DNA from 3 places in the Arthrobacter sp. UYCu723 genome. Region 3 is predicted to be linked to each of the others. Evidence: predicted binding sites of a transcription regulator. Region 3 holds the regulator's gene; each other region holds the start of a gene.
What was found. The regulator LexA, encoded in region 3, represses DNA repair genes until DNA is damaged. The targets are predictions, from matches to a motif close to TCGAACANNTGTTCGA.
Positions count from the first base shown of each region.

Region 1: a site for LexA is predicted at 1,704-1,719, ahead of ruvA (Holliday junction branch migration protein RuvA). Genes of this name have one in related genera too.
Region 2: a site for LexA is predicted at 1,430-1,445, ahead of uvrA (excinuclease ABC subunit UvrA). Genes of this name have one in related genera too.

Region 1 is NZ_JBSSBW010000001.1:3,733,345-3,736,615, reverse strand. Features, by position in the region: gene ruvB (Holliday junction branch migration DNA helicase RuvB) at 1-991, opposite strand, end outside; gene ruvA (Holliday junction branch migration protein RuvA) at 984-1,628, opposite strand; gene ruvC (crossover junction endodeoxyribonuclease RuvC) at 1,757-2,344, opposite strand; gene ACVWZ8_RS17520 (YebC/PmpR family DNA-binding transcriptional regulator) at 2,341-3,096, opposite strand; gene pdxT (pyridoxal 5'-phosphate synthase glutaminase subunit PdxT) at 3,100-3,271, opposite strand, start outside.
Region 2 is NZ_JBSSBW010000001.1:3,900,952-3,904,222, reverse strand. Features, by position in the region: gene uvrA (excinuclease ABC subunit UvrA) at 1-1,346, opposite strand, end outside; gene ACVWZ8_RS18190 (GntR family transcriptional regulator) at 1,505-1,897, opposite strand; gene ACVWZ8_RS18185 (ABC transporter ATP-binding protein) at 1,894-3,271, opposite strand, start outside.
Region 3 is NZ_JBSSBW010000001.1:127,307-130,577, reverse strand. Features, by position in the region: gene ACVWZ8_RS00590 (ATP-dependent DNA helicase) at 1-1,103, shown strand, start outside; gene lexA (transcriptional repressor LexA) at 1,194-1,943, opposite strand; gene ACVWZ8_RS00580 (LysM peptidoglycan-binding domain-containing protein) at 2,315-2,752, shown strand; gene ACVWZ8_RS00575 (histidinol-phosphate transaminase) at 2,876-3,271, shown strand, end outside.

The sequences.
Region 1 (3,271 bases), 3.6 Mb from region 3:
CGGCAAAGCCGAGGTGGGTCCAGGCCGGTGCCAGGGCAATCCGGCCCCGGGGTGTCCGCCCCAGCAGCCCCTCCCGGACGAGGTACGGCTCGGCCACGGTTTCCACGGTCTCCGTTTCCTCACCGACGGCGATCGCGAGGGTGGACAGGCCTACCGGTCCGCCGCCGAACTTCGTGATGAGCGCTTCGAGGACGGCACGGTCCAGCCGGTCCAGGCCGCGCTTGTCCACCTCGTACATGTCCAGCGCGGCGGAGGCTGCCCGGGCATCGATCTGCTCGATACCGTGCACCAGTGCCCAGTCGCGCACACGCCGCAGGAGCCGGTTGGCGATGCGGGGGGTGCCCCGGGAGCGTCCGGCAATCTCGCTGAAACCGGCGGAATTGACCTTGAGGTCCAGCAGCCCGGCAGAGCGCCGCAGCACCAGTTCGAGTTCCTCGACGGAGTAGAACTCGAGGTGTCCGGTGAAGCCGAAGCGGTCGCGGAGCGGCCCGGGCAGGAGGCCGGCGCGGGTAGTGGCGCCCACCAGGGTGAAAGGCGGCAGTTCGAGCGGGATGGCAGTGGCGCCGGCACCCTTGCCGACGACGATGTCGACGCGGAAGTCTTCCATCGCCATATAGAGCATTTCCTCGGCCGGCCGGGACATCCGGTGGATCTCGTCGAGGAAAAGGACCTCGCCCTCCGAGAGGGAGGACAGGATCGCGGCGAGGTCGCCGGCGTGCTGGATGGCAGGACCGCTGCTGATCCGCAGCGGGGCGTTCATTTCGGCCGCGATGATCATCGAAAGCGTGGTCTTGCCCAGCCCGGGAGGTCCGGAGAGCAGCACGTGGTCGGCGCTGCGTCCGCGCATGCGGGAGGCCTCCAGCACCAGGGAGAGCTGCTTGCGGACCCGGTGCTGGCCGACGAAGTCGTGCAGGTTCTTGGGCCGGAGCGCGGCCTCGATGACCCGCTCCTCCGGCTCCTCTCCCCCGGCGACGAGCGACGGCTCAGCCACGGGCGCCTACCCTGTTCCCGGCGCGGGCGCCGTCCTGGCCCAGCCAGCGGAGGGTGGCGCGAAGGATTTCCGCCACGTTGCCCTTGTCTGCCAGCTCGGGGGAATCCGCCAGGGATTTGTCGATGCTGGCGGTGGCGTCCTTTTCGGACCAGCCGAGGCTCGTCATGGCAGCGACGACCTGCGGCTTCCAGACCGCTTCCGCGGATACTGCCGGGGCCGTGGCGCCTGCGGTCCCGTGCGGCACCAGCTTGCCGGCCAGTTCCAGCACGATGCGCCCGGCGACCTTAGGCCCGATCCCGGGCACCTTGGTGAAGGACTTGCCATCGCCGGAGTGGGCGGCGACGCGGATGGCCTCGGGTTCGTGCACGGCCAGCACCGCCAACGCCAGCCGGGGCCCGACGCCGCTGACACTGAGCAGGACGTCAAACACCTCGCGTTCGTCGTCGCTGCCGAAACCGAACAGGGTGAGGGAGTCCTCCCTGACGATCAACGACGTGAAGAGCTTCCCCTCCTCACCCACCCGCAGGCTGCTGAGGGTCTGCGGTGTGGCGTTCACGCTCATACCGGCGCCGTTGAGGTCGATCACTGCCGAGGACAGGCCGACGTGCGCTACGGTTCCGCGGAGAAAACTGATCAAAGCCGGGCTCCTGGGTTTACAGCGAAAATACAGCTGACAATATAGCTGACAATATAAACCGGAAGAACCGGCTATCCGAACATATCTACGAATACCCTACCAAGCTCCACGCCGGCACAGTCGGACATTCAACGCGCACGGCGCGCTTTGGCCTCGGCGTCCGCCCAGGCACGCTGGGCCGGGGTCAACGACTGGCCGCCCGGTCCTGTGCTGACTGCGCCCTTGTTGGAAGTTCCGCTGCCGGCCCGCCACGCATGGGTGATGGCAAGCGCCAGGGCGTCGGCGGCGTCGGCCGGCCGCGGAGGGGCGTCAAGGCGGAGAATCTTCGTGACCAGTTTGGTGACGGCGTCCTTGTTGGACGTGCCGCTGCCGGTAACCGCGGCCTTGACCTCCGACGGCGTGTGCAGCGCCACCGGGATGCCGCGGCGTGCGGCCGCGGCGATCACCACACCGGAGGCCTGCGCGACCCCCATCACGGTGCTGACGTTGAGTTGGGAGAAGACGCGCTCGACGGCGAGGACGTGCGGTTCGTACTTGTCCAGCCAGTCATCGATCGAGGTGGCGATGACCAGCAGCCGCTGGTCGAGGCTTTCCTCCGGAGAGGTTCCGACGACGCCGAAGGCCACCATGGTGGCACGGCGGTTCTTCTCAACGTCCACGACGCCGATCCCGCAGCGGGTGAGGCCCGGATCGACGCCGAGGACGCGAAGGGTCACTCGGCTTCCAGTGCGGCCTGCACTTCGTCGCTGAGGTCGGCGTTGCTGTAGACGTTCTGGACGTCGTCGAGTTCCTCGAGGGCGTCCACGAGCTTCATGAATTTCTTGGCGGCGTCGAGGTCCAGCGGCACCTCCATCGACGGCACGAACTCGGCCTCATCGGTGTCGTACTCGATCCCGGCTTCCTTGAGGGCATCCCGGATGGCCTGGAGGTCGGTCGGCTCGGAGTGGATCTCGAAGCTGTCGCCGTTGTCCTTGACTTCCTCAGCGCCGGCGTCGAGGACGGCCATCAGCACGTCGTCTTCGCTCAGGCCGTTCTTCGGCAGGGACACGACGCCCTTGCGGGAGAAGAGGTAGCTGACCGAACCGGGATCGGCGATGGTGCCGCCGTTGCGGGAGATGGCGAGGCGGACTTCCGAGGCGGCGCGGTTCTTGTTGTCCGTGAGGCACTCGATCAGCAGCGCCGAGCCCTGCGGGCCGCGGCATTCGTACATGATTTCGGTGTAGTCCACGACTTCGCCGGTGAGGCCGGCGCCGCGCTTGATGGCGCGGTCGATGTTGTCAGCGGGGACCGAGGTCTTCTTGGCCTTGGTGACCGCCAACTCCAGGCTGGGGTTGCCGGCGAGGTCCGGTCCGCCCATGCGCGCTGCAACTTCGATGTTCTTGATCAGCTTGGCGAACGACTTGGCCCGGCGGCTGTCGAGGATGGCCTTTTTATGCTTGGTCGTCGCCCATTTGGAGTGGCCTGACATGCTTTACGCTTCTCCTCTGATCATTCGGATAAACAGTTCATGCACGCGCTTCTCCCCCGTCACTTCGGGGTGGAAGGAGGTGGCCAGCAGCTGGCCGGAACGCACAGCAACAATTCTAGCCGTCCCGTCCAGCGACTCGGGGTGGCCCGCCCTGGACGGTTCCACCATGGCGAGG
Region 2 (3,271 bases), 3.8 Mb from region 3:
ATCAGCACGGACAGCGACGCCGGGTTCAGCCGGGCGCCGTTGCAGGCCGGGCACGGGATCTGCCGCATGTATTCCTCGTAGCGGTCCCGGGCCGTGTCCGAGTCGGTTTCGAGGTGTTTGCGGTGCACGTACTGGATGACGCCTTCGAAGCCGGTGCTGTACTTGCGTTCCCGGCCGAAGCGGTTGCGGTACTGCACCACGACCTTGTGGTCCTTACCGTGCAGCACGGTCTGGCGGGTGTCCTCGGAGAGCTTGTCCCACGGCGTCTTCATCGAGAAGCCGAGTTCCTGGGCGAGTCCGCCGAGCAGCCGGCCCCAGTATTCCGAGGTCGCCGTCCCGAGCGACCAGGGCGCGATGGCCCCCTCCGCCAGGGAGAGTTCCCCGTTCGGGATGATGAGTTCCTCATCGACTTCCAGCTTTGTGCCGATGCCGCTGCAGGCGGAGCAGGCGCCGAAGGGGTTGTTGAACGAGAAGGAGCGCGGCTCGATCTCGTCAATCGCGAGGGGGTGCTCGTTGGGGCAGGCGAGGTGTTCGGAAAACGCCCTGACCCGCTCCGGGTCGTCCTCGTCGAGGTCGACGAATTCGGCCAGGATTCGGCCCTCGGCCAGCCCGAGCGCGGTTTCCACCGAGTCGGTGAGGCGCTGGCTGATGCCTTCCTTGACCACCAGACGGTCCACCACAACCTCGATGGTGTGCTTGAACTGCTTGCCGAGCTTGGGCGGATCGCTCAGCTGGATCAGCTTGTCGTCGACCCGGGCGCGTGAGTAACCCTTGGCCGTGAGCTCCTTGAACAGCTCGACGAATTCACCCTTGCGGCCGCGGACCACGGGGGCCAGGACCTGGAAGCGGGTGCCCTCCGGCAGTTCCAGCAGCTGGTCCACGATCTGTTGAGGGGTCTGCTTCGTGACAGGCTCCCCGCAGACAGGGCAATACGGGCGGCCCACGCGGGCCCACAGGAGGCGCATGTAGTCGTAAATCTCGGTGATGGTGCCCACGGTGGAGCGGGGGTTCTTGCTGGTGGACTTCTGGTCGATCGACACCGCGGGCGAGAGGCCTTCGATGAAGTCGACGTCGGGCTTGTCCACCTGTCCCAGGAACTGCCGGGCGTAGGCGGAGAGCGACTCGACATAGCGGCGCTGGCCCTCGGCGAAGATCGTGTCGAAGGCGAGGGACGATTTACCGGAGCCGGAGAGCCCGGTGAAGACGATCATGGAGTCCCGCGGCAGGTCGAGGTCCACGTTGCGCAGGTTGTGTTCGCGCGCGCCCTTGACGACGAGCCGGGACATGTCCGGACGCTTCACCTCGGGGCGGGATTCGACCGCGCGGCCCTGTTTTGCGGAGCCCATCGGAACGGAGCCCATCGGAACGGAGGTCTGGGAATCAACGGCTGGATCTTCAGCTACGGCTTTAGGCACGCTACCAATGCTAATCGAAAACTTCTTCGAATATCTATTCCCAGCTGTGTCCCAGGCCGGAGAATCAGCGCCGGTGTGCTAGCGGTGTGCTATTCGCGGTCGTACGCGGCGGCGAGCAGTTGAACGGCTGCGGCAAAGCTGGCGCCCTGGGCCTTCGCAGCGGCGGCGAAGTCGGCGGCGGCGGCGGAGAGCGAGCCCCAGGCCTCGTCGCGGGCGCAGACCACCGTCCCGTTCCGGCCCCGCGTGATCACGACGCCGGCGGCCTCGAGTTCCTTGTAGGCCCGCGCCACGGTGTGGGGGGCTACGCCCAGTTCGGCGGCGAGGCTGCGGACGGCCGGCAGCCGGGTTCCCGGTGCCAGGGTGCCGTTGTCCGCCCGTTCGATGACGTTGAGCCGGAGCTGTTCGAACAGCGGCACCGAGCTGGCCTGGTTGGGTTTCCAGGTGCCGGGGAATCGGTCCGCCACGTTCTCGGTCTGGCTCACTGTTCCGGCTTCCTCAGGCCGCGCCGCTGTTCGCGGCCGGCGAACTGGGCCTGGTAGAGATCCGTGTAAAGCGCGCCCCTGGCCATCAGCTGCTGATGGGTCCCGTGTTCAACGATCCGTCCGTGGTCCATGACGAGAATTAGATCAGCGTCCCGGACTGTGGACAAGCGGTGGGCAATCACGAAGCTGGTCCGGCCGTGACGGAGGCGCTGCATCGCCTGGCGGATTTGCACCTCCGTGCGGCTGTCCACCGAGCTCGTGGCCTCGTCCAGGACCAGGATGCTGCGGCCTGCCAGTTGCGCCCTCGCGATCGAGACAAGCTGGCGCTGCCCCCTGCTGAGCGAGTCGCCGTCGTCGCCGAGCACGGTGGCGTAGCCGTCCGGCAGCGAGCGGACGAACTGGTCCACGTGGCTGGCCTGCGCCGCGGCGACGATGTCGTCCTCGCTGGCGCCGGGCCTGCCGTATTCGATGTTCTCCCGGATGCTGCCCGTGAACAGCCAGGCGTCCTGCAGCAGGGTGCCGAAGGCGGAGCGCAGCTCGTCCCGGGGCATCGCCGCGATGTCCATGCCGTCGACGGTGATCCGGCCGGAGTCCAGTTCGTAGAACCGCATCAGGAGGTTCACCACGGTGGTTTTGCCGGCGCCGGTGTGGCCCACGATCGCCACCGTCTGCCCCGGCTCCACGGCAAAGGACAGATCCTGGACCACGGGGGATCCGGGGCTGTAGCTGAAGCTGACGTGTTCGAAGGCGATGCGGCCTTCGGCCACTGGCGTCGTCCCGCCGGCCGGTGATTTCCCCGCCCCGGCCTTGGCCGGCGACTTCCCCGCCCTGGCCGCCTTCGCCGGAACCCCCGCCCTGGCCGCCTGGTCGGGGGAAATCTCCGGGGCGTCCAGCAGGGCAAAGACCCGCTCAGCCGAAGCCAGGCAGGACTGCATGAGGGTCAGCATCCCGCCGATCTGGCCCATCGGCTGGCTGAAGAGGCGGCTGAACTGGATGAAGGCCTGGATGCCGCCGATCGTCATGGCGCCCGCCGTGACCTGGAGGGCCCCCACCACGGCGACGGCGACGTAGTTGAGGTTCGAAACGAAGACCATCAGCGGCTGCACCACGCCAGACACGTACTGGGCGCGGGCACTGGCACGGCTGAGTTTCCCGTTGCTCTCCCTGAAGCTGGCCGCCGAGGCTTCCTGCCGGCCGAAGGCCTTGATCACCTCGTGCCCGGTGAAAAACTCCTCCAGCTGTGCGTGCAGCTCGCCGGTGCTCCCCCACTGCTCGGTGAAGTAGGCCTGCGACTTCCGGGCTACCAGGACGGTGATCAGGGCCGAAACGGGCACGGACACCAGCGCGATCACCGCCAGGACCGGCGAGATCCAC
Region 3 (3,271 bases):
TGATGCCCAACGGGCTCAACAGCGAGCAGCTCGACTCCGTGGACCAGCTGCGTGACGCCTGCCGCGCCGCGCTCTCCGATTCCAAGGGGGACAGCGCCAACACCGCCGACGGCGGGCGCCAGCTCGCGCGCTCCCGCCTCATGGTCATCCTGGAACTCTGCGAACGGCTGCTCGCTGCCCGCGAAAACCGCGAGGTGGTCTGGTTTTCCCGGAACAGCACTTTCGACCCTGCGCAGGGATACTCCCAGCCGGACGAGAGCGCACCGGCCCTGATCAACGTGGCCCCGCTGAGCGTCGCCGGACGGCTCCGCGAGGGTCTGTTCGCGGACCACACGGTCATCCTGACCTCGGCCACCCTGGCCATCGGCTCCGCCTTCGAACCGGCGGCCGGAGGTCTGGGCCTGGTAGGCCCCGGCGCGCCCAGCTGGACCGGAGTCGACGTCGGCTCGCCCTTCGACTACCCCAAGCAGGGCATCCTCTATGTTGCCAAGCACCTGCCCAAGCCCGGCCGCGGCACGTCCCCGGAGGCGCTGGACGAGCTGGAAAAACTGATCCGGGCTTCCGGCGGAGGGGCACTGTGCCTCTTCTCGTCCCGGCGGGCTGCCGAGGACGCCGCCGAGGCGATGCGCCCCCGGCTGGACATGACCATTCTGTGCCAGGGGGATTCGACCATGACGGCGCTCGTGCGCCAGTTCGCCGATGAACCGGACACCTGCCTCTTCGGCACCATGTCCCTGTGGCAGGGCGTCGACGTCCCGGGGGGCTCCTGCCGGCTCGTAGTCATCGACAGGATTCCGTTCCCGCGGCCGGATGACCCGCTCATGACAGCGCGCTCCCGCGCGGTGGCCCAGGCCGGCGGCAACGGATTCATGAGTGTGTCCGCAACCCACGCCGCGATCCGGCTGGCCCAGGGAGCCGGACGGCTGATCCGCACGACGACGGACAAGGGAGTCGTGGCGGTGCTGGATTCGCGGCTGTCCACGGAACGCTACGGGGGATTCCTCCGGGCCGCTCTGCCGCCGTTCTGGCCGACCACCGATCCGGCAATTGCCATGGCGGCTTTGGAACGGCTCTACAAGGAGTCGGCGCAGACCGCCAAGTAGGCGGACGGAGCACCCCGCAGCAGGGAATGTGTTGGGCCCCGCCGGCATCCCCCGTCCGGGGGACGCCGGCGGGGCTCTGTGTGGCAGGTGCTAGAGGGAGCGCAAGACCGAGACGACCTTGCCCATAATGACGGCGTGGTCGCCGAGGATTGGCTCGTACTGCGTGTTCTGGGGCAACAGCCAGGTGTGGCCGTCGCGCTGGCGGAACGTCTTGACCGTGGCCTCGTCGTCCAGCAGTGCGGCAACAATGTCGCCGTTCACGGCGTCACCCTGCCGGCGCACCACCACCCAGTCGCCGTCGCAGATGGCGGCATCGATCATCGAGTCGCCCGCCACCTTCAACATGAAGAGCTCTCCGTGGCCCACCAGCTGGCGCGGCAACGGCATGACGTCTTCCACAACCTGGTCCGCGAGGATGGGGCCACCGGCCGCGATACGGCCGACGAGGGGGACCATTGCGGTATCCGTAGCGCTGGCCAGTTCCGAGACGGACAGCCCGCCCACGGCACGCAGGCCGCTGGACTTCGCCACTCCCGAGACCTTGGAGCTGCCCTCGTCAAGGGTCAACGGCATGAGCACTTCCATGGCGCGCGGCCGCTTGGGATCCCGCCGCAGGTAGCCGAGCTTCTCGAGTTGGGAGAGCTGGTGCGTCACGCTGGAGAGACTCGCCAGTCCCACGGTGTCGCCAATCTCGCGCATGGAGGGAGGGTAGCCGTTGTCCGTCACCGAACGCTGGATGGTTTCGAGGATCTTCTTCTGCCGGACGGTCAGGCTCTTGGGAGGCCTGGCTGACTGCGGGCTCCGTTGGGACGCCCGGCCGCCGGTGGCTGGTGCTGCCATATTCGCCAATGCCTTTCCAATCCGCCCGGCTGCCTTGCGGCAGTTACCGGGACCTTCCGGCCTGAATGTCAGACCCCGCTGATCAACTACTGATGATCGACTGCAGAAGTGGTTGTCCTGTGACTCAAACGTAGGCCAGCCACACAGTTTTTTCAAACATTTGTTCTAGCGAGTCTCGACAATGTTCGTTAATAGGTGCTAAAACTGGACAGGTGAAGTTCGAAGATGTGTTCGAACCTCCGGGGGCTGGATGAGAGTATCGCAGTTGGATGAGGGCGTTTGTTCGGTTCTATGTTCGAAGGTTAGGCCGGTTGGCGGCAGGTACGTGGAGTACACCGGGCGGCACAGTATGGTCCAGGAGGGCTCAGTTCATGTCAGCATCAAGCGCGTTTCACGACACTTTCGGCCATGACGCATCCGGCGGGTATGGCCGGTCCGTACCTCGGGTTTCGTTCCGTCCGGCCGCTCCGGCCGGCGGTGCGTCCCGCACCAAGCAGGCACCCCTGCGGCTGACCAGGCGGGGCCGGTTCGTCTTCTTCGGAGTGCCGTTGATCCTGCTGGCCGCCCTGATCCTTTCCTTCAGCGGCTTCCTGAATGCACCTGCCAAGGCTTCCGAATCTGTTGAGGAGCTGTCACTGACCCCCACCGTCTCTGTCACGGTGCAGCCCGGGGAATCGCTGTGGGCCATCGCCGGGACCGTGGCACCCGGGCGCGACCCCCGCGACATCGTCGCCGACATCGTCCAGCTCAACAACCTCGATGCCGCCCGCGTCCTGCCCGGCCAGACGCTCTTCGTCCCGGCCCAGTAGTCCAGCCCAGTAGTCTTCCGGCCCCGGGAACGTCGCGTACCAAGCAGCCGCCAAGGCGCCGACGGACCTGGCCCGAGCCGTCACAGTTTCAGGGCCCGCCGCCGTCTCACTTAAACTACTGAAGTGACTGACCAGTTAGAGCGCCTGAACCGACTTCCCCTCCGGACCAATCTGCGGGGAATGAGCCCCTACGGGGCACCCCAGCTGGACGTCCCCATCCTGCTCAACGTCAACGAGAACACCCACGGTGTGCCGGCGGACGTCCGAGCGGCCATCGCCGCGGCCGTAACAGAGGCAGCGGCCGGCCTGAACCGGTATCCGGACCGCGAGTTCACGGAACTGCGCGAAGCCCTGGCGGAATACCTCGGTCACGGGCTGGGCGCGGAGCACATCTGGGCAGCGAACGGCTCCAACGAGGTGCTCCAGCAGATCCTCCAGGCCTTCGGCGGACCCGGACGCACGGCACTGGGCTTCCCTCCCACGTACTCCATGTACCCCCTGCTCGCCGCGGGGACGGAC